Regions from separate parts of the Paenibacillus sp. LT-B23 genome, predicted to be linked through region 1. Evidence: riboswitches for the same ligand, from Rfam matches in the RefSeq annotation. Region 1 holds a riboswitch; each other region holds the start of a gene.
What was found. Region 1 has a riboswitch for cobalamin ahead of ACWXW9_RS02960 (hypothetical protein). Riboswitches for the same ligand answer to the same signal wherever they lie in the genome.
Positions count from the first base shown of each region.

Region 2: it holds a riboswitch for cobalamin, as region 1 does, so the genes downstream of both, ACWXW9_RS11790 (ABC transporter substrate-binding protein) here and ACWXW9_RS02960 (hypothetical protein) in region 1, are expected to answer to the same signal.
Region 3: it holds a riboswitch for cobalamin, as region 1 does, so the genes downstream of both, ACWXW9_RS04225 (ABC transporter substrate-binding protein) here and ACWXW9_RS02960 (hypothetical protein) in region 1, are expected to answer to the same signal.

Region 1 covers NZ_JBSQBM010000002.1:58,121-66,400, forward strand. Annotated here, with positions in the region: gene cobK (precorrin-6A reductase) at 1-120, opposite strand, end outside; gene ACWXW9_RS02950 (sirohydrochlorin chelatase) at 117-1,232, opposite strand; gene cobJ (precorrin-3B C(17)-methyltransferase) at 1,328-3,163, opposite strand; gene ACWXW9_RS02960 (hypothetical protein) at 3,292-3,516, opposite strand; cobalamin riboswitch at 3,478-3,661, opposite strand; gene ACWXW9_RS02965 (LOG family protein) at 3,719-4,273, opposite strand; gene ACWXW9_RS02970 (uroporphyrinogen-III synthase) at 4,445-5,290, opposite strand; gene ACWXW9_RS02975 (GerAB/ArcD/ProY family transporter) at 5,393-6,544, opposite strand; gene ACWXW9_RS02980 (GerAB/ArcD/ProY family transporter) at 6,610-7,722, opposite strand; gene ACWXW9_RS02985 (hypothetical protein) at 7,764-7,988, opposite strand; gene ACWXW9_RS02990 (Ger(x)C family spore germination protein) at 7,981-8,280, opposite strand, start outside.
Region 2 covers NZ_JBSQBM010000008.1:84,570-92,849, reverse strand. Annotated here, with positions in the region: gene ACWXW9_RS11820 (DMT family transporter) at 1-252, shown strand, start outside; gene ACWXW9_RS11815 (Cof-type HAD-IIB family hydrolase) at 365-1,165, opposite strand; gene lplA (lipoate--protein ligase) at 1,328-2,329, opposite strand; gene cobD (threonine-phosphate decarboxylase CobD) at 2,493-3,596, shown strand; gene cbiB (adenosylcobinamide-phosphate synthase CbiB) at 3,586-4,557, shown strand; gene ACWXW9_RS11795 (histidine phosphatase family protein) at 4,599-5,369, shown strand; cobalamin riboswitch at 5,494-5,686, shown strand; gene ACWXW9_RS11790 (ABC transporter substrate-binding protein) at 5,893-6,897, shown strand; gene ACWXW9_RS11785 (FecCD family ABC transporter permease) at 6,894-7,940, shown strand; gene ACWXW9_RS11780 (ABC transporter ATP-binding protein) at 7,937-8,280, shown strand, end outside.
Region 3 covers NZ_JBSQBM010000002.1:346,003-354,282, forward strand. Annotated here, with positions in the region: gene ACWXW9_RS04205 (ABC transporter ATP-binding protein) at 1-622, opposite strand, end outside; gene ACWXW9_RS04210 (ATP-binding cassette domain-containing protein) at 619-1,587, opposite strand; gene nikC (nickel transporter permease) at 1,584-2,399, opposite strand; gene nikB (nickel ABC transporter permease) at 2,415-3,344, opposite strand; gene ACWXW9_RS04225 (ABC transporter substrate-binding protein) at 3,360-4,943, opposite strand; cobalamin riboswitch at 5,151-5,351, opposite strand; gene ACWXW9_RS04230 (hypothetical protein) at 6,018-6,608, shown strand; gene ACWXW9_RS04235 (hypothetical protein) at 6,939-8,009, shown strand; gene ACWXW9_RS04240 (nucleobase:cation symporter-2 family protein) at 8,093-8,280, opposite strand, start outside.

The DNA of each region.
Region 1 (8,280 bases):
TTCGGACAGGCTCGCTGCCGCGCTTTCTGTTACGACGGAGGCCAATACTTTGAAGCCGTTGTCACGGATTTGCAGCGCCAGTTCCCGAGCATCGCTCGTTCCGCATAGCATGAATATCATGAGCCCTTCACCTGCCCGCTGCCAGAAATGCCGCTCCCGTTCACCACAGACGGTGTATGTGAATGATCGTGGTGGTGTTCATGATCATGGTCATCATGGCTGTGCGCATGTACATGCTCATGCACGTGCTCGTGGTTGTGATCATGTGAGTGTTCCTCATGATGATGATCGTGTCCATGTGCATGGTGGTCATGATGGTGATGATCATGATGGTGATCGTGATGATCGTGGTCATGTCCGTGATCGTGATCATGGTCGTGGTGATGATGGTGGTGCTCCTGCGCCTCCAGACGGAACTGGCAGTTATCGCAATTGGCCATCACCTTGCCAACCAAGCCTTCGTTGGCACGCTCCAGCACTAGCTCGACCAATTGTGGATGGAACCCAAAATATCCGCCCATTTCCACGTGTAATTCAGGATGAGACTCCGCAAATTCCTCCGTCATTTCTCCGATACGCTTAATCAGCACACCCGTGAATAGAAAGTATGGAAGCACGATGATTTTTTTGGCACCTAGACGTAGACAACGCTCCAAGCCATCTGGAAATGAGGGTTGTGTCACACCGATAAAGCTGCTCTCCACCCACGTATACGGGAGTTTTTCCCACAGCATACGGGTAATTTTGAAAAAGTCGCTGTTCGCATCCGGATCGCTGCTTCCGCGTCCCAGCACCAGCACAGCCGTTTCTTCATCCGTCACCTCGGCAGAAGCCTCCACAGCGCTATCCATACCGGCTGGAACCGCAACCGGACGGGCCTCTTTCAAGCGGCTTTGCAGAATACTGACAATTTTTTCGTGAACGCCAATCGGACGTCCATATACAAATTCCACCTGAGGATATTTAGCCTTCGCACGATCAATCGCCATCGGAATATCAATTTTGGCATGTCCCGCCGCGAACAGAATAATCGGAACAAGCACGACCCGCGTCGCCCCTTGTTCCACACATGCCTGCACACCCTCAGCAATGCTGGGCCGTGTCAGCTCCAAAAAACAGGTTTCCACACACATATCCGGCACGCGATCTGCCACCGCCTGTGCAAATTCCAGCAGCTCCCGGTTACCCTCCGGGTCCCGACTTCCATGTCCAACCAACAATATTGCATTCACTACTGTATTTTCCTCCTCATCAAAATAGGGATGACCTGCAAGACGCCCTATTTTATCTATATGCTTACATCCATAAAAACAGGCTTTCTAGCCCATTAATCGCCACAGACGGCATTCACTTCCACTATTGCAGGCGCATCTTCATGCCGAAAACCCGCTACCACGCCTACACGCTTGAAAAATTTATGGAAACGCTCGTTTGGATGTCCTTTTTCCTTATATTCAGCGATGACGTTCTCAACGATATCCGTAATCTGATCCCCCGGAATGCCCTCTGCCACAGGTTGAGCAGCATGAGCGTTGCGGCCAAATTTTTTGCCGCCGAGGAAAAGATCGTATCCGCCCTTGCGATAGACAATTCCGATATCCTCCAGCACCGCTCCATAGCAGGCCATACCGCAGCCGTTCAAAGCAATGCTCGTTTCCTTGGGTGCCTGTAATCCGCCCAGTACAACCTGTAGATGCTCTGCCACAGGCACAGCGTCATCCTTCTCCATATTGCAGAAGTCGCACGCCTTCACCTTAAACACATCGCCAATCGGCATCACGATGAATCGTTCATCCCGCAGCCGCCCTACCAGCTCCTCCGGGTCCGCGCACGGCACGCGTAGCACGATCTGGTGATCCGGCGTGTACTCCAGCTCGCCTTCATCACCCGCTACCTCCGCGAGCAGCGCCATCTGGCGAGCGGTGAACTTCTTGTTTCCCACGCCGGGGGAAACGCCCACCTCAAACAGCGCAGGCTTGCCAAAGCTGCCTGTCGCTGTCCCGGCCGTAGCCGCCGCTCCGGCCACGGCTGCCGTTCCGGCGGCGCTCACGGCGGGCGCTTGCCCGTTCCAGCGCGCGCTGGCTTCGCCCGGCAGCTTGCCGCCCGCAGCGAGGCGGCTCAGCGCCTCCGCTGCCAGCGATGCCGGGGCCGCCCCGGCTTGCGCCGCAGGCGCGGCCTGCACGACAGCCACCGCTTGCGGGCGTGCCTGCGTTGCCACCGCAGCAGCGCCGCTCGCGGAAGGCGCGGGCGCGGTCCCGCCAGCACCCGCAGAGGCTGGCACTGTGGGTGCTGCGCCTGCCTGCGACGCATTCAGCGCGCGATCCTCTTGTGCGCCCAACGACCACGGCTCCGCTTCCGTGCGGAGCCGCTGATGCGGCTTGAGCGCCTGCTCGGTCGCACCCAACGTATACTTGCGCTGATACCCGCGCGGCGTCACGATCAGACCGTCATACACCATCGTCGAAGAATTGCCGATGATGACGGTCGTCAGCATACCGATATCATGGTTCAGCATGTCCTCCAGCGTCGTCACTACGACTTGCTGACGGTCACGGTAAGCACTCTTGACCAGCCCTACCGGAGTCTGCGGATCACGGTAGCGCAGCAAAATGGACTGCGTCTCAACTATCTGGCGTGTACGCCGACCACTGCGCGGATTGTACAGTGCAATGACAAAATCCGCCGAAGCTGCCGCTTCTACACGTTTCACAATCGTTTCCCAAGGGGTCAAATGGTCACTCAGACTGATCGTGCATGCATCATGCATGACGGGCGCACCCAACAGCGAAGCACAGGACTGAATCGCCGATATTCCCGGCACGACTTCTACCTCAACCCCGTCCTCACGACGCCAGCCCTTTTGTATCAGCACTTCGTACACTAGCCCGGCCATGCCATATACGCCTGCGTCTCCACTGGAAATGACGGCTACCTTCTTGCCCATCTCCGCCTGTCGAACCGCCTCCTGCGCACGGCTCACTTCCTCTGTCATGCCTGTGCGCACAATCTCCTGTCCGTTCAACAACGGACGGATCAGATCCACATAGGTGTTGTAGCCGATTATGACCTCACTCTCGGCCAGCGCGTCCAGCGCTCGTTTTGTGATATGTTCCATATCCCCCGGTCCGAATCCAATCACGAGCAATTTTCCTAATGGGCTCATCGTTATCCTCCTTCTTAAATCTAGGCTATGTTTTCCACACTTCTATCTATTTCACTTATATATGGACATCCTGTAACTCAAAAAAACCCATCCTGCCCGGATGGGTTTCCTATGTACGCATCGTATCATCAGACGGACACAGCATAAGAAGACACTTCTTGTCTTCCGCCATCGTGCCGTTGCTTTCCATCTGCCTGTTCACGCTTGAAACGCTTCTGCACGTTCAGATCCACGCAAACCTGCAACCAACATGGAAAAAGCAGCGTGCGCCTGATTTCCTGATTTCGTACACCCATCCTCTCCGCGAAGGTTAACGGTGCATACAGATCAAGGTAGGTCTCCTGGCTCGGCATCAACAGATTTTTTCGTCTTCCCCGTTTTCTCACGAGTGACGTCTGAAAAAATCCTCTTCCTTACAGTGGCGGGACCGCTCGGGACTTGCACCCGATTCCCTGTTACCCTTCGCTATCACAAAGGCACCTTGTCTGTCCGCTATTTGATTATGGGTCTTATCATAACCTTGGCTCAATCAGTTGCGCAAGCATGAAAAACGCTTTATTTCAAGTTCTCTGCCTTATTTTTTAACATATGCAACAATTCGTCCGGGTCCGCAGAGATACTCAGCAGCGTTGGATGGTCAACTCCGGTAAAGCCCTCCTGCACACTATGACGCACCATTTCCGCCAACGGGTCAAAATATCCGTTCACATTCAGCAGCCCGATGGGCTTGCGATGAATGCCGATTTGCGCCCAGCACAGTGCCTCGAATAGCTCCTCAAATGTTCCCAATCCGCCCGGAAGGGCAATGAATGCGTCAGCCTTTTCGCTCATCACCGCTTTGCGTTCATGCATGCTCGCCACCTCAATAAATTCGGTAACTCCCCGGTGAATAATCTCTGCATCGAATAACAGGGTCGGCATAATCCCGGTGACCTGACCGCCCCCGGCCAGCATCGCATCTGCGACCTCACCCATCAGCCCCTTGCTGGAGCCTCCATAGATTAAACGGACACGGTGTCTCACCATAGCCTCTCCAAGCTTGCCTGCCTCCTGAAGATATACCGATGAATGTCCGGGTCTGGACCCGGCAAATACACAAATGGAATTCATAACGTCTCAGCTCCTGTTCTGGTATCCCGCATCGAGGCTTTTTCATTATATTAAATAAATATTTTCGCTATAACAAAAACTTCTGTCGATGCATTTCCAACAAAAAAAGATAAAGACCCTGTAGGCCCTTATCTTCATTTTACCCTTTATCGCAAGGATATGGGTTAGTTTTCAGTTCACAACTTCGAGACCGCAGCCGTGCGCCGAAGCGCTATGCTCAAAATATCTTCCCAGCTCCACCATCATCGCGCCCATACGTTCCTCCACTGGAAACACGATCCGTTCGATCCCTTCCTCCAAAATGGACTGCGCCGTCACCTTGCCTACCGACACAGCGATCACATCATGGCGAAAAGCTTCCAGCACGTCTTCCATCTGGTTCTGTTCCCTCGCATATTGAGCCAAAAAGCGGATCTGCGGACCGCTAGTGAACGTAACTGCATCCACATTGCGGTTCAGGATATCCTGTAGCAATGCTTGCAAATTTGCCTCCTCCGGCGGAATATGCTTATAGGGAAGCACCTGCCGGGTAACTGCGCCTTGCTCGTCCAGCCACTTCACCAGCCGGGGGGCCGGATCACCATGTAGCTGCAGCAGCACTTCCTTCCCCTTCAGATCGTACGGAGCAAAAGCCTGCATCAACCCGGTCAAGCTTCCGTCCTCGTCCCGTACAGCGGGCGTGAAGCCGCGCTTTTTGAGTCCATTGACCGTTTTGTAGCCCCGCGCTGCAATGTTCGAGGAATGTAACAGCTCCATAATCTGTTCGGCCACACCCATATCCTCTGCCATATCGAACAGCGCATCCAGCCCCATGCCTGTCGTAAAAATGTTCCAGTCCGGCGGCTGCTTCACCCACGATACAATAGCGTTACGCAGCTCGATATCGTCCAGAAAAACCGTGCCCTGGGCCGGACGCTGCACCGGCTCGCCTCCCATTTTTGTAACCAGCAGCGCCATTTCGTCTGCTTTACGGGGACCAGCAAGGGCAACTCTCTTGCCTGCCATGCGTTGGGCCATTCTGTTTCCCCCCCTTGTAGAAATCGTACTCCTTTCTACCAAGTATACAATTAAGGGGCTAAAAGACAAATAAGAATTACTTTTCCGATAGATGTAGTAAGCTTATAAATCGGCTTGTCTTTCTCGACTTCCCTGCTGGCTCCCCTGTTTCCTCTTATCCTGCTCACCGCCAGATGGCTCATCACCGTCATTTTGTTCTTTACTTTTGGGCCTGATCACCAGCCATAGCACAAAGGGCATAAGCACAAAGAAAATAATCATAACCACGGTCCATTCCCGGCTAAAGTCATAGATTTGGACAATGTTGGAGAACAGCATAAAGGAACAGACATACCCCAACAAACCGACCGGCCATACAATCAAACTCCCCCAGGCAGGAGCAAACATGCGCTTTACAGTTAAACTGATAACGTACAGATCGAACCCCATTTTCGTAAGCAAGGTTGGCACGGTAAGAGCAGCTACAAACAAATCGAACCGATCCAGAAAATCCGTTAGCTGCAATTGACGTACCAATTCATACGTAGGATAAAACAGCCGTGACAAAATGGGAATACCGGTTATCAGCTCTGTCAGCATCACAATCATGATCATAAAAACAGTTCCTGTCAGATGTCCAAGCCACGCACTGCGGGGATTGTAATTTCGTCCGGAAATCACAAAGGGCAACATCATGATGTCCGCCATATAACCCAACATGCGCCAGCTTCCTTTGGCAACTCCGCCTACATCCGGATGTAAAAACGGTCTTAGCACCGAAAAGTCCATATTACGACCGAAAAATAGTGGCAGGGTTAGCAGGGTCATAATCAAAATTGGCACGAAGATTTCCGCCATATTTACGATAGTGCTAATCCCCCCTTTAGCCATAAACACTAAAGTTAGCAGCAAAATCAGGGAAATCACGACTAGCGGAGTCAGTGGTAAAAGCACAACCTCCACCAGATCCGTAATAATTCTCAAATCCCGTGCAAAAATGATCAGGAACAGGATGAGATACACCGAGAGCAGCATACGCCCCAGCACGGGATGAGAGCTCACCACGGCCTGAAGCATATCCTGATCGGGAAAACGCTGCCCAAGCTTCAGCATCGCCCAGATCGGCAGGCATAACACAATGGCGGCAACCGCACAGGTCCAATAGGCATGCTGATGCGCATAATCTGCTGCCTGCGCCGGAGCATGTACAAGGGTAATACTGACCTCCATCAATACACCAAGCAGCACGATTTGTCTGGTTGTGAACTGTTTCATGCAGGTACATCTCCTTTTGCCCACAGGCATCATGACACGCGTTACAGCGCAGCCGGATCTACATATCAATGCACCGGGTCATGGCCAAGGTTCGCTTCATTCCGCTTTCCCCGTTCTTTCCCATTACTCTTGGGCCACAGCAGCAGGCATAGCACCAAGGGCATAATGATAAAGAACAACATCATCACTACCGTCCACTCCCGGCTGAAATCATAAATTTGAATACTGTTCGAAAAAACAACAAAGGAGCAGACATATCCCAGCAAGCCCACAGGCCAAACCATCAAAGCACCCTGTACATGAGGGAACAGACGTTTGACAGTCATACTGAGAATATACAGATCCAGCCCCAGTTTTATAAGCAGGGTGGGTATCGTAAATCCCCCTACAAATAAATCAAACCGATCCAGAAAATCCGTTAAATACAACTGACGTGCCAGTTCATAGGATGGATAGAAAAATCGCGCCAGAATCGGAACACCCATAACAAGTTGCATAAGTATAACAATGAAGACCATAAAAGCAGTCCCTATCAAATGGCCCCACCATGCACCCTGCGGGCGATAGTTTTTTCCCTGAAGCACAAAAGGCAACATCAAAATGTCCGCCATATACGAAAACATGTACCAGCTTCCTTTCATGATTCCGGCCATACTTGGATGCAAAAACGGCCTAAGCTCTGAGAAATCCATATTTCTGCCAAAGAAAAACGGCATCGTCAACAGTGTCAAAATGGATATCGGTATAAAAATCTCACTCATGTTCACGATGATGTTCATACCGCCCTTAGCCATATAAACGACGGTTAACAGTATCATAAGTGAAATGACGAAAAAAGGAGTTTGCGGCAATAAAACCGCCTTTACCAAATCGTTAATAATCCACAGATCCCGACCAAATACGATCAACAACAGGGCAAAATACAGGAGCAGCAGTACACGCCCGATCACCGGACTGGAGCTGACCATAGCTTGAAACAGATCCTGATCGGGAAAACGCTGCCCAAGCTTCAACAATACCCAAATTGGCAAGCACAATACCGCAGCTACTACGATACAAGTACCATAGGCATGTTGCTCCGCATACGCCACCGCTTGTGACGGAGCGTGTATCAAGGTTATATTCGTCTCCAGCAACACACCGAGCAGCACCATTTGTCTGGTTGTGAATTGTTTCATGAGGTGCGTCTCCTTTTTTCCACAAGCATCATTACCATTCGTTACAACGTAGGGGGCAGCCACATATCAATGAACCGGGTCAGCCATGTAGCCACATAGACAGTACTTTTTGTCGACGTTCCGTAGATCCAGATGCCGATACTAAGGGCGTACAATACACGTGAAATCCAGCGGTTGACAGCAGGTGCGGCGTTCAGGCTTTTACGGTCAATCAGATACATGAAGATAATCGCCAGCACCAAGGGCAGCAGAAACACTTTATTCATCCTGGATTTGCTCCTTCTTGATCCCGAATGGCTTGGTAACCGCACCGATATTTTCAATATGCACAATCGGATTTATGGTAACTTCCACCTTGGGGTACAACTGATCCCAGCGAGGTTTAATCCGTTTCCATTCATTAGGAAGGCTCGTAATGATCACCCGGCCCAAACCAAGCACATCAGAACGATATTTTTGTTGAATAACCCGGACAGCCTCTCCCAAATCCTCCTTGATCTTACGTACTACCTGCTGCTCCAGCCACTTCAAGTTTGCTTCGTTGGAAATATCGAAAGT
Region 2 (8,280 bases), on a different contig from region 1:
CTGATTCTGTTTGGTTCGATGATTGCACATACACTGTTTTACTGGCTCATGGAGCGTACAAATCCTCTTTTCCCGACGACGTGGTTGTATATTTCACCGCCGATTGCGGTGGGATTGGGAGCCTTGGTGTACGGAGAGCATGTAAGTTGGTGGATGCTGGCAGGGGTGCTGCTCATTGTGACCGGATTAATGCTTATGAACAATGGAATTATCCGTCTGGTGAACAGGCGAAAGGTGCGTTCTGCTGCCTGATATTTTGAATTTGTTAGGCATCATATGATATGACAGAAAAAACCTCCAAGCTATCGCGTGTTACTGAACATGCGACGTTTGGAGGTTTTGTTGTTGTGTTATTTATCTCAATTTATTCAGCATTCAGCACGAATTTGTCGATGGCGTGCTTAACACCGTCTTCGTTATTGCTGCTAGTAATGTAATCAGCCAGCTTTTTCAAATCAGGAATGGCATTCTCCATCGCTATGCCGAGACCCGCGCATTCGAGCATTTCGTGATCGTTCCAGGAGTCGCCGATCGCAATCGTTTCGGACAGATCACAGCCGTAATGGTTAGCAAGGAACGTAAGAGCATGGCCCTTGGTGCCCTCATGATGCATAATTTCCAGAAAATGAGGCTTGGATTTGGTAATATGCACTTCACTGCCGAGCAGTTGGCGCAGTTCAGGGATCAGTTCGTCCAGCACTTCCGGCTCGTCAATAATCAGCATTTTAGGCGTAGGAAGTTCTACCAATTTGCTGAATACAGGCTCTACAAAATATTCCGTATTGTTTAGCGCGGTGTAATCTTTGATTTTCTGATTATCTTCACGTGTGTACAATTTGTCATCTATATACGTTTGCAGATGCAGATTGCGTTCCACGCAGAATTCATACAAGCGACGTGCGGCCACAAGTGGAACATAACGCTCATACAGCACGTTTTCGTCCAGCAGGTTTTTAATCAAGGCACCTTGGTACGTAATGATTGGAACGTTCAAGCCAGTTTGGCGGGCGAGTTGTTTGGCAGATGCATAAGCACGTCCAGTTGCAAGTGTAACCACGACACCTTTGGCTACAGCGGCTTCAAGCGCCAATTGCGTTGCAGGAGTAACTTCTTTTTGGTCGTTAATGAGTGTATCATCAATATCAATGGCAATTAATTTATACATATCGGTATTCTCTCCTTTATCTCTATCATGGGGCAATGTCCAAATTGTATCTTACAATATTCAAAATGACAATATCACAATGAAAAAGGGACGACTCCTTTAAGAGCCTGTCCCCTTATAACCACTGAAGAATTGGATTGAATCAATGGGAAAAAGTGGATGTTAGTCTTCCAAAAATACGAGTCCTACAAAATCGTCCAGCTCAATATTTCCGAAATAATGCTTCAAATCAAGAGAGGACAAGGCTTGACGAACCTCATTTTCATCGTAGCGTTTGCTGCGCAGAATATTTTCAATATCAGCGACGTCACCCACACCGAAGAAATCGCCGTAGATTTTAATATCACGGATGTGGCCTTCCTTGAGATCCATGCGGATATCAATAATGCCGACCGGAAATTTACGTGTGTGCTTGATATTGCTTTCAGGGGATTGACCGTAGTTCCAGTCCCACGATTGGTAGCGTTCAGCGGAAATTTCATGGATTTTGGCCCAGTCGGCATCGGTTAGCTTATATTGGGGTACCTGATCCAGCTCTGCATCGAATATGTAACGCAGCAGCTCCTCGCGGAATTGCTCAATGGTCATCTCACGGTCCATTAGCTCGCTGATGTTAGCGACGCGGCTACGGACAGATTTAGTACTTTTGGATTTAAACTTTTCGGGATTGGCATGCAGTGATGCGGCCACATTGTCCAGGTTCAGGTTAAACATCAATGTACCGTGGCTGAACATGCGTCCGCGCGTGGCAAATTGGGCGTTCCCTGAAATTTTGCGCTCACCGACCTGAAGATCGTTGCGTCCGGTCATTTCGGCTTCCACACCCATTTGGCGCAGGGCGTCAATGACAGGCTGTGTGAATTTGAGGAAATTATGAAAGGACTCCCCGTTATCCTTGGTAATGAAGCTGAAATTTAAATTACCGAGGTCATGATATACAGCCCCGCCACCGGACAGACGACGAACGACTTGAATGTTGTTATCTCTGACAAACTCGGCGTTGATTTCTTCAATGGTATTTTGATGCTTGCCTATAATAATAGAAGGCTGGTTAATGTAAAACAGCAGATAGCTGTCGTCCAGCGGAAGATGCTTGAGTGCGTACTCCTCAATGGCAAGATTAATGGCTGGATCGTGTATGCCCTGGTTGTCGATGAACAGCATGTCCATTCCTCCGTATATATAAACTGTGTAGTTTTATGTGTACCTCCTTCTATTGTAACCCAAGTGAGCGATGTACACAAAAGCTCATTTGCATTGACGCGACGCGAAAAGCAGCCCCATAATGGAGCTAATGATTCAGAACGGCCGGAAAGGATGATAGGCAATGATAGAGGTTTACGGTCACGGTGGGGACAGGGAGACGGCTGCGGCGACATTCGGCGGGGCGGTTGCGGATTTTGTGGATTTTAGCGCGAACATTAATCCGCTGGGTCCGCCACCGGAGGTGCTTGAGGTGCTGCAAAGCGCGTTGGACACTGTGGTTCGCTATCCAGACCCTGGACACCGGAATTTTAAAAATATGCTGGCGCGGCGACTTCATGTTCCACCAGAGTCGCTGAGTATCGGAAACGGTGCGGCTGAGAGCATGGCGTTGCTGTTACTGGGACTGGCTCCCAAGCGTGTGGGCACGGTGGAGCCGTGCTTTTCGGAATATGCCGAGCTGGCAGGCAAATTTGGAGCCGAGGTAAGGAGGGTGTACGGCAAGGCCTCGCTTCAATGGAAGGCGGATGTGGAGGACATACTCCAGCTCATGGAGCAGGTGGATGTTCTGTTTCTCGGTCAGCCGAATAATCCGAACGGTGTGCAATACGGCGATCAGGAGCTGCGCGAGCTGGCAGAGGCGGCGGGAAAAACGGACACCGTGCTGGTGGTGGATGAAGCGTTTATTGATTTTATCCCGCAGGAGCGGCAAATTTCACTATTGCCTGTGCTGGATCGGTATCCCCATGTGATTTTGATCCGGTCGATGACGAAATTTTATGCGATTCCGGGCTTGCGCTTGGGCTATGCGATTGCTCATCCGGACTACATCCGGCGAATGACCGCCAAGCAGGTGACCTGGAGCGTGAACGGAATGGCGTTGCTGGCCGGAGAGGCGTGTTTGCGGAGCGGTGAGGCGTACGAGCGCCGCACGCAGGAGCTGATTGCTACGGAGCGTAGCCGTCTGCTGACCGCTTTGGCGGAATGGGGTTGCGGTGTCATCCCCGGTGAAGCGAATTACGTGCTGGCACGGGCACCGGGGACGTGGAGCGCATCGGCCATTCAACAGGCGCTTGGACAGCGCGGGATTCTTATACGTAGCTGTGCCATGTACCCGGGGCTAACGGCGAGCCATTTTCGAATTGCAGTCAAGGACACGGAAGCCAACGGCATGCTATTGTCTGTATTGGGTGAAGTGCTGGAGGAGGAACGGCGGCGTGACAGTTAGCTTGATCATGATGGCTGCATATCTTCTGGACAGGCTGATCGGCGATCCGAGGTGGTTGCCACATCCGGTCATCGGCATGGGACATGCCATTTCTGCCTTGGAAAAGGCGATTCGCCACCGGGTTCACAGTGACCGTGGTTTGAAACGCGCTGGCTTGCTGCTGCCACTAATTGTGGTGGGCGGCTCCTTCGCGTTTGGCTGGACGTTACTGCGCTTGCTTGCCTGGATTCATCCGTGGCTGTCTGTCGGAGCGGAAATTGTGCTGATCGCAACCACAATTGCTTCCAAAGGACTAAAGGACGCCGGAATGGCAGTGTATCGCGAATTAAAGGCGGGTGATCTGCCTGCGGCACGCCGGGAACTGGGAATGATCGTCGGGCGGGATACGCAGCAGCTCGATGAGCCTGAGATTGCGCGCGGTACCGTCGAAACGGTGGCTGAAAACATCGTGGACGCGATTATTTCCCCGCTTTTTTATGCCCTGATCGGGGGAGCACCATTAGCGTTGGCTTATCGTGCCGTGAATACCCTCGATTCCATGGTTGGCTACAAAAATGAAAAGTATCTGCAATTGGGCTGGGCCTCGGCACGTCTGGATGATGTCGCTAATTTCATTCCGGCACGCCTGACAGCGGGGATGCTGGTAGTAGCGGCGTGGGTTTATCGGCATGATGCTGGACGTAGCTGGCGTACGGTAAGGCGAGATGCGCGGCTGCATCCCAGTCCAAACAGCGGCTTTCCGGAATCAGCAGTTGCAGGTGCACTGGGGATTCGCCTCGGAGGTTATAATGTATATCATGGCGTGCGCTCCTTTCGCGCATATATGGGAGAGCTGGTGCGACCGATGGAGCCGGATGATATCCGGCATACGATCCGGCTGATGTTTGCCGTGTCCAGCATGTTTGCGGGATTGTGTCTGTTCGTGTCCGCCGGATGCTATGCACTGGGGTGGATACAGTGAAGCGTGACACACCGAACGCTGCCAATAGAGCAGGAAGCGATATGACCTTGAAGCATTATTTTACAGAACATCAGCAGTGGGACTTGGAACTTGTGCTGGTGCGTCACGGCACTACCTTATGGAACAGGGAACGTCGATACCTGGGGCACTCCGATTTGGGATTGCTACCGGGAGCAGAGCAAGAATTAGAGCCTTTGCGGGAAAAATTACAGAGGCATTCCTTTGCCCGAATCTATTGCAGTGACTTGATACGTTGTCGTCAGACCTTGCAGATCATTTTGCCGGAATCGGAACTGGGACCAGAGCTTGGAGAGGGAGCCCACTTTGAATTGAAACCGGAATCACGGTTGGAACTGACATCCAAATGGGAGTCTGAACGTTTCCTTTCTAATAGTTCCGTTAGGTCTGCCATCATGGAACCACGTCTGAGAGAGCTTCATTTTGGGGAATGGGATGGAAAAACGTATGACATGCTCAAGGATGTGGCGTTGTATCGAGCGTGGATTGATGAGCCGCAGCGAATTACGCCGCCGGGGGGAGAGCCTTGGACAGACTTTGTGAACCGCCTCGATGAATTCCTAGACTCTTTGTATGAGTGGCGTAAAATGATGGATGTTCAGAAAACAGGCATGTCTGGTGTTCCACCTTCTGTTCTGGTCGTCACGCATGGTGGAGTGATTCGTCAGTTGGCTTGTATGCTGGTACCGGATCATGACTTTTGGAGTCTGAATCCGAAGCCGGGAGCGGCAATTACGATTCGGTTGAGGCTGGGAGAGCGACACCAGTGGATAGGAGAGGTGCTTTCTTTTTAGGTCAGATAGGGGCAGGTGAACAGGCAATTTGGGTTGTAAGCCAGTCTTTTTTAACCTATAATCATCAAGTAAAAGAACGGCTTGACCAACACTACATCAAATATCCAGCAGACGAGGTCGGCGCAGCGGGATGAAACCCTCGGGTTCTTTCCGGTGCGCTGTTAAAAGGGAAGCCGGTGTGAATCCGGCGCGGTCCCGCCACTGTAAATGGAAAAATGCCAGCCAGCCCAGCTATATGTGCCCAAAGCACATGAAGGAGCAACAGGCTGTCGCATGTTTCTGTAAGTCAGGATACCTGCCCGTCCGCCTGTCACCATAGTCCTTCGAGGAAAGGATGACGTGTTCGCAGTGACTGTCCATGCGGAAGAAACTGCCGCCTGCATATGAGCTGCGCTAACGTGACCCCTGTATCCTTATCTGAGGATGCAGGGGTTTTTTGAAAGGAAAAAAAGGCTGGATTTAGCAGATATCGGATGATGTTCAAGTGACGCTCTTAAAGAATTTATATGGAGGGGTGTAAATCATGGCAGGGAATAAAATAAAGGTCTGGACAACAGGCTTATTGACTCTGGTCTTGGCGGTTGTGCTGAGTGCATGTGGAGCTAACGGAAAGAACGCTGAAAATAAAGGGGATCTAGTCTCACAGCAACCGGGACAGACAGCAGCCGCCCAGGAGCCTCCGGGCAAAACGGTCTACCCGTTGACCATTAAGGATGCGACCGGGCAGGACTTTACGTTCAAAAAAGCGCCGGACAAAATCGTTTCCGTCTCCCCGGCTGAAACCGAGGCGCTGTTCGCCATTGGACTGGATAAGGAAATTGTCGGCGTATCCGACTATTCCGATTACCCGGAAGCGGCTACGAAGAAGCCCAAAGTGGGCGGTATTATGAAGCCGAATGAAGAGGCGATCATCGCCGCGAATCCCGAAGTCGTTTTTGCAGGAATATCGCTCAGTGAGCAGGCGACGACCAAGCTGCGTGACCTGGGAATCATGATTTTTAAAACCGAGCCGAAAACGCTTGAAGATGTCATGGCTAATATTGAACTATATGGGAAAATCACCGACCATCAGAAAGAAGCGAGAGCGGTAACCGACAAGATGAGAGCAGATGTAGCGGAAGTAAAAAACGGTGTTAAAAATATCGGTAAAGGGCAGAAGCTGAGAGTATACGTCGAATTTTCACCCGGTTGGACAGTCGGCAAGGGCGAGTTTATGGACGAGCTGATTTCTTTGGCGGGCGGGGAAAATGTCGCTGCAACCCAAAAGGGCTGGTACCAGATCAGTGAGGAAAATATTATTGCGGCCAATCCGGACGTCATTTTATACAGCAAAAATGTCAAGGACGACAAAACAGGCCAAACGCTCGGCGATATCATCAAAGCCCGCAGTGGATGGGATCAAATATCGGCTGTTCGTCTCAACCGGGTGTTTGCCGTGGATGATAATCTGATCAGTCGTCCGGGTCCGCGCGTAACGGAAGGTCTCAAGGAAGTGGCCAAGGGCGTGTATCCTGAAATTTTCAAATGAATCGTAGACTGATTGGCTTTGGAGGGGCAGGTCTTGCTTTATTGCTGCTGACGCTGCTGCTTTGTCTTGGCATCGGCTCGGCCAAGCTTCCCGTCAGCCAAATCGCGGGTATTCTGGTCAACCATCTGCCGTGGTTAGGTGAGACGATTACACCGGATTGGAATACATCCACAGAGCAGATTATTTTGAAGGTCAGACTGCCGCGTGTGTTACTGGGTATGCTGGTAGGCGCAGCGCTTGCGCTGGCGGGAGCCGGATTTCAGGGTGTGCTGCGCAATCCGCTGGCTGATCCTTACACGCTGGGGGTATCCTCGGGTGCTTCGGTAGGGGCAGCAGTGCTGATTTATTGGGGGCTTCAATTTTCGTTTGTAGGCGTATGGACACTGCCGCTGGTGGCGTTTACGACCGGAATGCTGACGTTGTGGATGGTGCTGACACTGGCGAGGGAAGGCGGCAAAATTCCGACGCAAAGCCTTATTTTATCGGGCGTGGTGATGCAATCTTTTTTGGGAGCCGTCGTTTCCTTTCTGACAGCCATGTCCAGGGAGACGGTCAATGAAATATTGTACTGGACAATGGGAAGCCTCAGTCTGCGCGGCTGGTCGTATACAGGCATCCTTTTGCCTTATGTGGTCATTGGGCTGGTGTTTCTGTGGAACCGGGCACGAGTGCTGAACATTCTGGCCTTGGGTGAACGTCAGGCGGCTCATATGGGGGTTAATGTAGATGCAACGAAGTTATCTGTTCTGATCATATCCACGCTGCTGACAGCCGCGGCTGTCTCGGTATGCGGAGTGATTGGCTTTGTGGGACTTGTTGTACCGCATATCATCCGTTTGGTGACGGGTCCCGACTATCGGATGATTGTTCCGTTATCCGCGCTGGGCGGGGCTATTTTTATGGCTTGGGCCGATACTGCGGCACGTACGCTACTGGCTCCGACCGAAATTCCACTTGGTGTTATGACCGCCTTTGTCGGTGCACCGTTCTTCGCATATCTCCTGTACCGGAACAAGAAGCTGCGCAGGGGGGGATTGCTGTGAAGGAAGCAAATGGACCACAGGCATCGCGAGTCCGGGCGTTGGAGATTGCCAGTCTGACTCGTGATTTTGGGGAATTCCATGCGTTAAAAAATATAAGCTGGAGCGTAGACGAAGGAGATTGGTGGGGCATTATCGGCCCGAACGGGAGTGGAAAGTCGACGTTGCTGCATCTGCTTTCCGGTGTGGATCACGCGACTTCGGGAAACGTTCTTGTATATGGTAAAAAGGTCAGTAGCTATGGCAGAAAAGAGCTTTCCCGTCTTGTAGCTGTGCTCCAGCAGGAGGGGCTCCCCCCGGTGGGTTACACGGTAAGGGAAGTTGTGGAAATGGGACGCTTTCC
Region 3 (8,280 bases), 290 kb from region 1:
GATAGGATAGCTGGCGCTCCACCTGCGCTCTCTTGAGCATGTCCAGCACAGAAGATTGCGTTGTCGTATCCAGATTGGCGACCGATTCGTCGAACAAGATGATATCCGGTTCCACTGCCAGCGCTCTGGCAATACACACCCGCTGCTTTTGTCCGCCGCTTAGCTGCGATGGGTATTTCTCCAGACAGTCCGCAGTCAGCCCCACCGATTCCAGCAAGGATAGGCAAACATTCAGTGCTTGTGCTTTTCGTTCGGGAAAATAGTTGCGGATCGGCTCCTCCAAAATATCTCGGATCGTCATGCGAGGATGCAGCGAGGAAGACGAGTCCTGCGCGACTAGCTGAATTCGTTTGTACAGATGGATATCCTTTATCCTCCCAGTGTGAATCGGCTGGTCATCCAGCCAAATCTCACCCGAAGTCAACGGTTCCAGTCTCAGAATACATTTTGCCAGCGTACTCTTGCCGCTTCCGCTTTCACCGACCAATCCCAGACACTCTCCACGTTGCAGCTCCAGACTCACCTGCTTCACAGCCTGTTCGGTATCCTGCGTCTTGGACCAGCCCTTTCTCCGTCTGCGGACAGGATAGGCTTTGGTCACTTGCTTTAATTCCAGTATCATTCGCGCATCCTTCCTTCCGGGCTCATCTCCAGTACACGATCCGCCACACGGCTCACACCCTGACGATCATGAGAAATTAGCAAAATGGTGAGATCGAAGTCCTCTCTCAACTGTTGGAACAATGCCAGAACCTTATCCCGGTTGATAACATCCAGCGCCGTGGTAGGCTCGTCGGCAATAAAAAGGCGCGGACCGGAGCTTAGCATCGCAGCCAGCAGTACCCTTTGACACATCCCTCCGCTTAATTCAAAAGGGTATGAGGACAAAATATGCTCGGGATCTGCAAACCCGACCTTCCTCAATAAAGAGCACAGATAAGCCTCCTGCGCTTGAGTAACGCGGCCTCTGGCCATCTGTGCAATCCAGCTCAGCATCTGCCGCACCTGGGGCAACAAGCCCTGAGGGAGGGCTTGCTGCGGTGCAGCAAGGGAGGGAGCGGCATCCGCATGCCCCTTCTGGTCGGGTGGCATCCAGCGCCGCCCGTGCAGTCTGAGCGTGTCCGTCAGTTGTGTGCGGACGGTACGGATTGGATTCAACCCGCTCAGCGATTGTTGAATGAGCAAGGCAATGTCCTCGCGGCGCAGCCTTTGCCAGCGCCGTTCATCGAACGGGACGATATCCTCCCCGTTGTAGTACATATGCCCCTGCGTAACGCCGATCCCCGGCTCCAGCATGCCTGAGATTGCGTGCGCGGTCAGACTCTTGCCGCATCCGCTCGGCCCGGTCAAGGCCACAATTTCCCCCGGATACACGGAAAAGCTGACATCCCGGAGCAACGGTTGATGTCCGCTTATCCGCATTGTTTCCCCATTCGCGCCTGGTTTTCTACCCGCGCCCACACCTGTTGCTGCGCCAATATGTGTACCCGCTCCTGTGCCTATGCGACATATCTCCAGATGTTCCACGTGCAACATTGGCTTGCGTCCTGCCATATTTCCTTTCATCTGTCCTGTCCCATCCTTCATTCTGCCGCCCCCTTTTCCGAGAATCGGTCTCCCAGAAGCTGGCACGCAAGCACAAACAGCATAATCGCCAAGCCCGGAAAAATCATGACATGCGGCGCCACCTGAAAATACGACGTCGCATCATGCAGCATCACGCCCCACTCCGGCTTAGGCGGCTGTACACCCAGCCCAAGAAAGGAAAGTCCGGCAACCATAAGCACCACTCGCCCGATGTCCCAGACTGCATACACAAGCAGCTGTGGCAGCACCTGCGGCAATACATAACGTCTCAGCACGCGTACATGTGAATTACCGGATAAACGGGCATATCGGACATAGTCCTCCTGACAGGCTTTTTGAACAAGGGTGCGAATATACCGAACATATCCCGCCCACCGTACCGCAATAATCGCTAAGGTCATGTTTACAAAGCCCGGACCCAAGATACCCACAATCGCCACCGTCAAAATGATATCGGGAAAAGCCAGCACGCCGTCAATGACCCGCATGACTAGCTGATCCACACGCCCGCGCACATAGCCAATGAGCAAGCCTATCGGCAAACTGATGCAGAGTGTGGCTGCTGTAATCGCACAGGCAATCAGTACGCTTGTCCGAATGCCGTAAATCAGCCGTGACAGTACATCCCGACCCAGATGATCCGTACCAAATGGATATTTCCGACTAGGTGGTGCCAAACGGTTCAGAAGGTCCACATCAAGAGGATCATGAGGAGCAACCCATGGAGCCAGTACCCCGAGCAGCACAATCAGGCCCAGCAGCACTCCTCCTGTCAGTATGCTCCCTTTGAAGGACAGCCGCATGTTTTTCATTTTCAACTTCCTCCCCTAACGCAAACGCAACCTTGGATCTACAGCCGCCTGGACCACATCTACCAAACACTGAACACCTACGATTAAAAATGCAGCAAAAATAACATACCCCTGTATCACTGGATAATCCCGCTGCGTAATCGCATCTATAAAATACTTGCCCAAACCCGGCCATGAAAAAATCGTCTCTACGATGACATTGCCCGCCAGCATAAATGACAGATTCGTGCCTAACAGCGTGATGATCGGCAAAATCGCATGCCTGAATATCTCAAAAAACAGAATATGCTTGCGGGAAAAGCCTCGGGCCTTCGCCGCCTTCACAAAATTCCGGTCACCCAGCTCCAGCATTTGGGCACGCAGCACACGGGCTTGCACAGCCCCCAAACCTGCCCCAAGGGTCAGCGCTGGCAGTACCAAATGAGTCCAATCCTCACGACCCATGGACGGGAGCCAGCCCAAACGAACGGAAAACAGGTAAATCAGCAGAAAGCCAAGCCAAAAAGAGGGAATGGACGATCCGAGCAGTGCAAACAGCCTTCCCAGACGATCGAGCCAACCGCTGGATTTTACCGAGGCGGCCAGTCCCATTCCAAGAGTCAGCAACGTCATGACGGCAAAGCCCGCCGAGGCCAGCTCCACGGTAGCGGGCAGTCTGTTCCACAGCTCGGTTAGCACCGACTCCTTGGATACATAGGAGGTGCCCCAATGCCCTGTGAACACATCCCGCAGCCAGTTCACATACTGAATATGGAGCGGCTCGCTCAAGCCCAGCTCCTTACGCAGCGCCGTCAACGCCTCCTCAGAGGCAGGCACATTATGCGCGGTGAGCAGAATGGTAGCAGGGTCGCCGGGAGCCAGCCTCATCAGCACAAACGTCAGCGTGGATACAACAAACACAATGATGACCAGTTGCGCCACGCGTTCCAGAATAAAACGAATCATAGGGTATGTAGCCCGTTATTCCGCAATATCGGATTGCACCGTAATGTAGTAATACTCAATCGGATGCGGCGTGAAGCCCTTTACCCCTTTTTTCGCCCCAAATACATTGTCCGGATGAACAATGAACGACTGCGGCAAATCCGTATTAATGATATCCAGCGCTTGCAGTGTCACAGCATTACGTTGCGCTGTATCCTTCGCCAGCTTCAAGCTGCCAAGAAGGTTCTCCAGCGGTTTGGAACTATAACGGCTTACATTGGCTTCGCTTTTAGAGGAATAAAACATGTCCATAAAATATTGCGGCTCCCCCGTATGGGCAGTCAGCACGCTGTACATGGCAAAATCCCAATCGTTTTTGGTCAGTGCCTCGTCGATATTTTCCACCTTGCGGATCTTCACCTGGATGCCCTCTTTTAACAGCTGGCTCTGAATCACCTCAGCCATCACCGAAAGCTCTGGACGCTGAGGAAAGGTCAGCAATGTAACTTCGAACGGCTTGCCTTGCTTGGTCCATGTGCCTTGGGCATCCTTCTTCCAGCCATCCTTCGTCAATAGCTGCTCGGGCGTTCCGTCCAGCGCTTTACGTTCCACCTTGCCGAAGGGGAGAATGCTTGGAAATGGGCTGCTTGCCTCCGTACCATAGCCTCTCATGATCGCACTCACAATGGATGCACGTGGTATCAGGCTGTCCACTACTTTGCGGTTCGCGGCATCCTTGAACACAGGCGACTCCATGTTATACACGATCATATGCGTGCGCAAAGAGGGAGCCGACAGCACTTGCAGCTTATCGTTCTTTTTCAATACCTCTGCGTTATCCACCGGAATATCGGTCGCTACATCTACTTCGCCGGATTGCAGCGCCAGCAGGCGTGAATTGCCGTCCGTAATGAACTTCATCGTTGCTGCTGCCAGCCGTGCCTTCTCGCCCCAATATTCGTCATAACGCTCTACGACCAAGGACTGATCCTTGTTGAACGCTTTAATTTTAAAAGCACCTGTCATCGCAGGGTAGCTCTGCTCATCTTTCATGGACGCTACATCCAACACAATCGTCGACGGATCAGCCAGATTGGACACCAGCGCTGAATTGGGCTGGTTTGTCGTGATTTTCAACGCCAGCGGCCCAGTTACGTCAATTGACTTTACGTCTAGTAAATCCTTCGCCAGATGGCTTTTCTCAATGGAGCGCAGCAGGGAAGCTTTTACACTTTCCGCGTCCATACTCTTTCCATCATGAAAAGTGACCTTATCCTGCAAGCTGAATGTCCAGACTGTGGGACTGTCCTGCTTCCATTCCTTTGCCAGCCAAGCCACTGGCTCCAGCTTTTCATTCAAACGGACAAGTGTCTCACCTGCGCCGGACCGCATGACATCCCAGCTATTGTCTCCGTGCGGGTCAACGCCTGACGGCTTCCACGTATACGCCATCACCAGCTTTTTGTCCGTTGTGGACTGTTGTGCGGATGTGTTTTCGCCCTTGTCGGAGCTGTCCGCCGTCTTATTAGTTGTGGAGCATCCCGCAAGAGCCATAACTGCCAGTAGCAGCATCACCCCTGTACATATGGACCATGAACGCTTTTTACAATTGCTTATCATCTTATTTATCCCCCTCTATCTTGTCATTCACAAATACCTAACGCAAAAAAAAGCATCCCGGACCGCCTGATCAGCAGTCAGAAATGCTTTCATTATAAAATGCCAAAGCTCACCTCAAAGCACCTCTAATCATAGAAGGGATCGGATCGGTTTCAGACATTCCGTAAGCAGCACGCCCAACCACCTCCCCAGCATCCCGTGGGTCTGACAGTGATGTTAAAACAGGCAGGTCTCCTGACTTCAGGCGTATCTTTCAGGCCTTCCCGGTTCTTCACAGTTCCAGTGGCTATTCCGAAAGCTACAGCAATTCCCTGCTGATGCCTGTATACAGTGGCGGGTCCGTGTCGGAATCTACCGAACTTCCCTTTTAAGTGAGGACGCACAACAGCCATCTACATGATCTCAACGAAACCCTGTAGATAGAAAGTCCGGCTCACACCTGTTTTCTTCCTTTATTCTTTTTCATTACGATTTAGGACTATCTTATTTTGTTGTTACAGGCTTGTCAACAAATGTCGCATAATATTTTAAATTTTAATGATACAGCAGGGATCAAGGTTGTGGCTTTGCTTTGCGTACACACCATTCACGTGCTAAAATTAGGTATAGAGATACCCATCGTGTCTGTATACTTAAAGAGCTTTCGCCACTACCAACGGCAAAGACTCTTAGGAATTGAAAGGCTGTGGATCACCACCACGGCGCGTTGCATAACTAAACGTTAATGCAAACGAAACCCACCGTTAGGCGTCTAACCTAATTACGCGGTGGGTTTTTGCTTGTTCTGAAATTTTTTATACACCCCTTCCTACAGCTCTAACAATTCCCTTCTAGTAGATTATCAAGCCCCTGATATTCATTTGAGGAAAACCTTCAGCTTCTTGGCCCTTGCTAAACTATCAATTCCACCGTCATAAGGCTGTCAATAAATGTCGTACATATCCGACTAATGGACTCTTGCAGACACAAAATATAGATAAATATATTCATATATACCATTAAAAGGTTGACATATTTTGTAAGCTCACTTATGCTATCTATGGATTTACAAATATTTCAAGGAGGCGATTTGTTATGAAGGTAAAGTTTCTTCCTCAAGCAATTCTGGCTACAACGTTATTCATCTCGTGGGGAATCGTTAGTCCAGCAATCTCCCATGCTGAGAAAGGAGAAAAAATCCCTGACCAAATGTTAGCGGGTACAATCATCCAATATGATGAGAACAATAACATGGTTGTAGTAGAAAAAGGAACTCCTGTTCCTGAACCACAAAAATCTCTAGCTGCTATTGCCCCACTCACTGCTGAACAACAAATTGAGCTAGAAAAAGAAGAAGCAATGATTAAGGAAATCAAAGAAGAAGCCAAATCACTGCCGGTATATCATATTGATAACCCTGACCCTCAGCCTGGTTTAAAAGTAATTTATGATGGTGAAGGTTATATCAAAGATATTATCTTGCCTGATCAAAAGGAAAATGCGATTACTACTAATAATGTTTCACTTCAGGCATTACCACGCGGAACACGCAAAGCACCAGGATCTTATACATACGGGGCACATAATAATGAAATCGTCATTACCGGAACATCGAGCGGCAAGTCCAAGGCACAGGAAGAGGGACAAACTTTACGGACTCTACTGGCGAAAACTCCAATTCACTAAAAAGAGGCGACTGTGCAACAAAAGGAGCTATTGATAATCCCGAGTTTGGAACAAAGATCTCTGTAAGAAATATTGACAATAATAATGTTCATGACTTCACTAAGGCCGACAATGGGAGTCTGCCAGATGCTGTTATTGATATTTGGAAAACTGGCGTGCAAGATTTAGGCTTGACATGGAGTTCGTCTCTCTCATTTTCTGGGAGATATTTTTATGCATTCTAATATCTTTATATTGAAGAAAGGATAGGGCCTACGCCCTGTCCTTTTCCCTATTTAAATTACCAATATTCAATTAGTAAATCCCTCATTTCAGAAAGGATGTATCCCTTTGAAAACAAGCGACTTTCGCTTACTTATATTTTTCTTACTTGTTCCAGCTCTATTGTCTGCCTGCTCTCCAACTTCTGCTCCATCAGTAGAATCCGTCCCATCCAAACAAGTTCAATCAGGTGAAAAAACAGCTCCGGTCGGACAAGGCCAATATCTATCTATGACCTATACTGAATATGTGAATGGGAAAAATACAGATAAAGGTATGGTTATGCGGGTTATGACGTATGATTTGAGCAGCAAAAAAATGACCAAGCTGGCCGATGTTCCTTATACCTCTCAATATCCACTTTCTGTAGTGTCATTACCTGATCACAAGATTTACTACTCTGCTGATGTTGACGATAAGGGAGATCAGTTATTTTCGTACGATTTGAATTCAAAAAAAACCGAGCAACTTTCCGGAAATTTGTTTGCCATTAATCGTATAGTGCCAACGACTCCAGAAGGTCCACTTGTTCTAGCTGCTGTAAAAAAAGGAGAGCGTACACTTAAAACTATTTTCTACAATAAATCAACTCATAAAATGCAATTTATGAACGATGAAAACCAAGATAAACACACCTGGTCCATAGCCTACAATCCTGCGAAAAAAGCAATTTACAATACACAGTTTTCAGAGAAGGAGCAAGATAAACAGTCAGATATTGCATCAAAAAAAAATACGTTTACAACGCCAACAGACTACAAGGTTACAGAAATCAATAACATCACTAAACAAGAGCGACCTGTCATCACACTAAAGAACGAGCAAATCTTGTCAATGTCCAGCAGTAATGATCAGTTGCTCCTAGTCACTGCCCGTTTCATTAATCACGGCAACCCCGAGTATAGCCTTGTCGATATCGCAACTGGAAAGCGCACCAAATTAGAGCTACCCATTTCGTCCCGCAGCTTTATCTATATGTCCCCGGACGGCAAGGGTATCTACTATCTAGGAAGCGCCTCCCAGAAAAATCAGGAGGAAGGGCGCGGCGTGTACTATTATGACTTCGCATCGAAAATCCAAACCCCGATCTTCATACAGGAAGAGGGTTTTATCAATAACTTCATGCTGCTGAACAAATAATTCATTCTGAATAACTCTATGCCAAAAAGCCGGAAAAAGAGGCTTACGACCTCTCTCCGGCTGTCTTTATTTAATCCTAATTATCAAACCTTCTGCGGAACCTCCGACACTGTCACACCTTTGACCGATTCGGCTTGTTTTTTCGTTAAAACGATGTTCAAGACAATCGCCGTGATCGAGCCGGATACGATGCCGTTTTGCAGCAGCATTTTGGCAAAGCTCGGCAGTTGGTCGAACATTTGGGGCAGCACGGCAGAGCCGAGGCCCACCG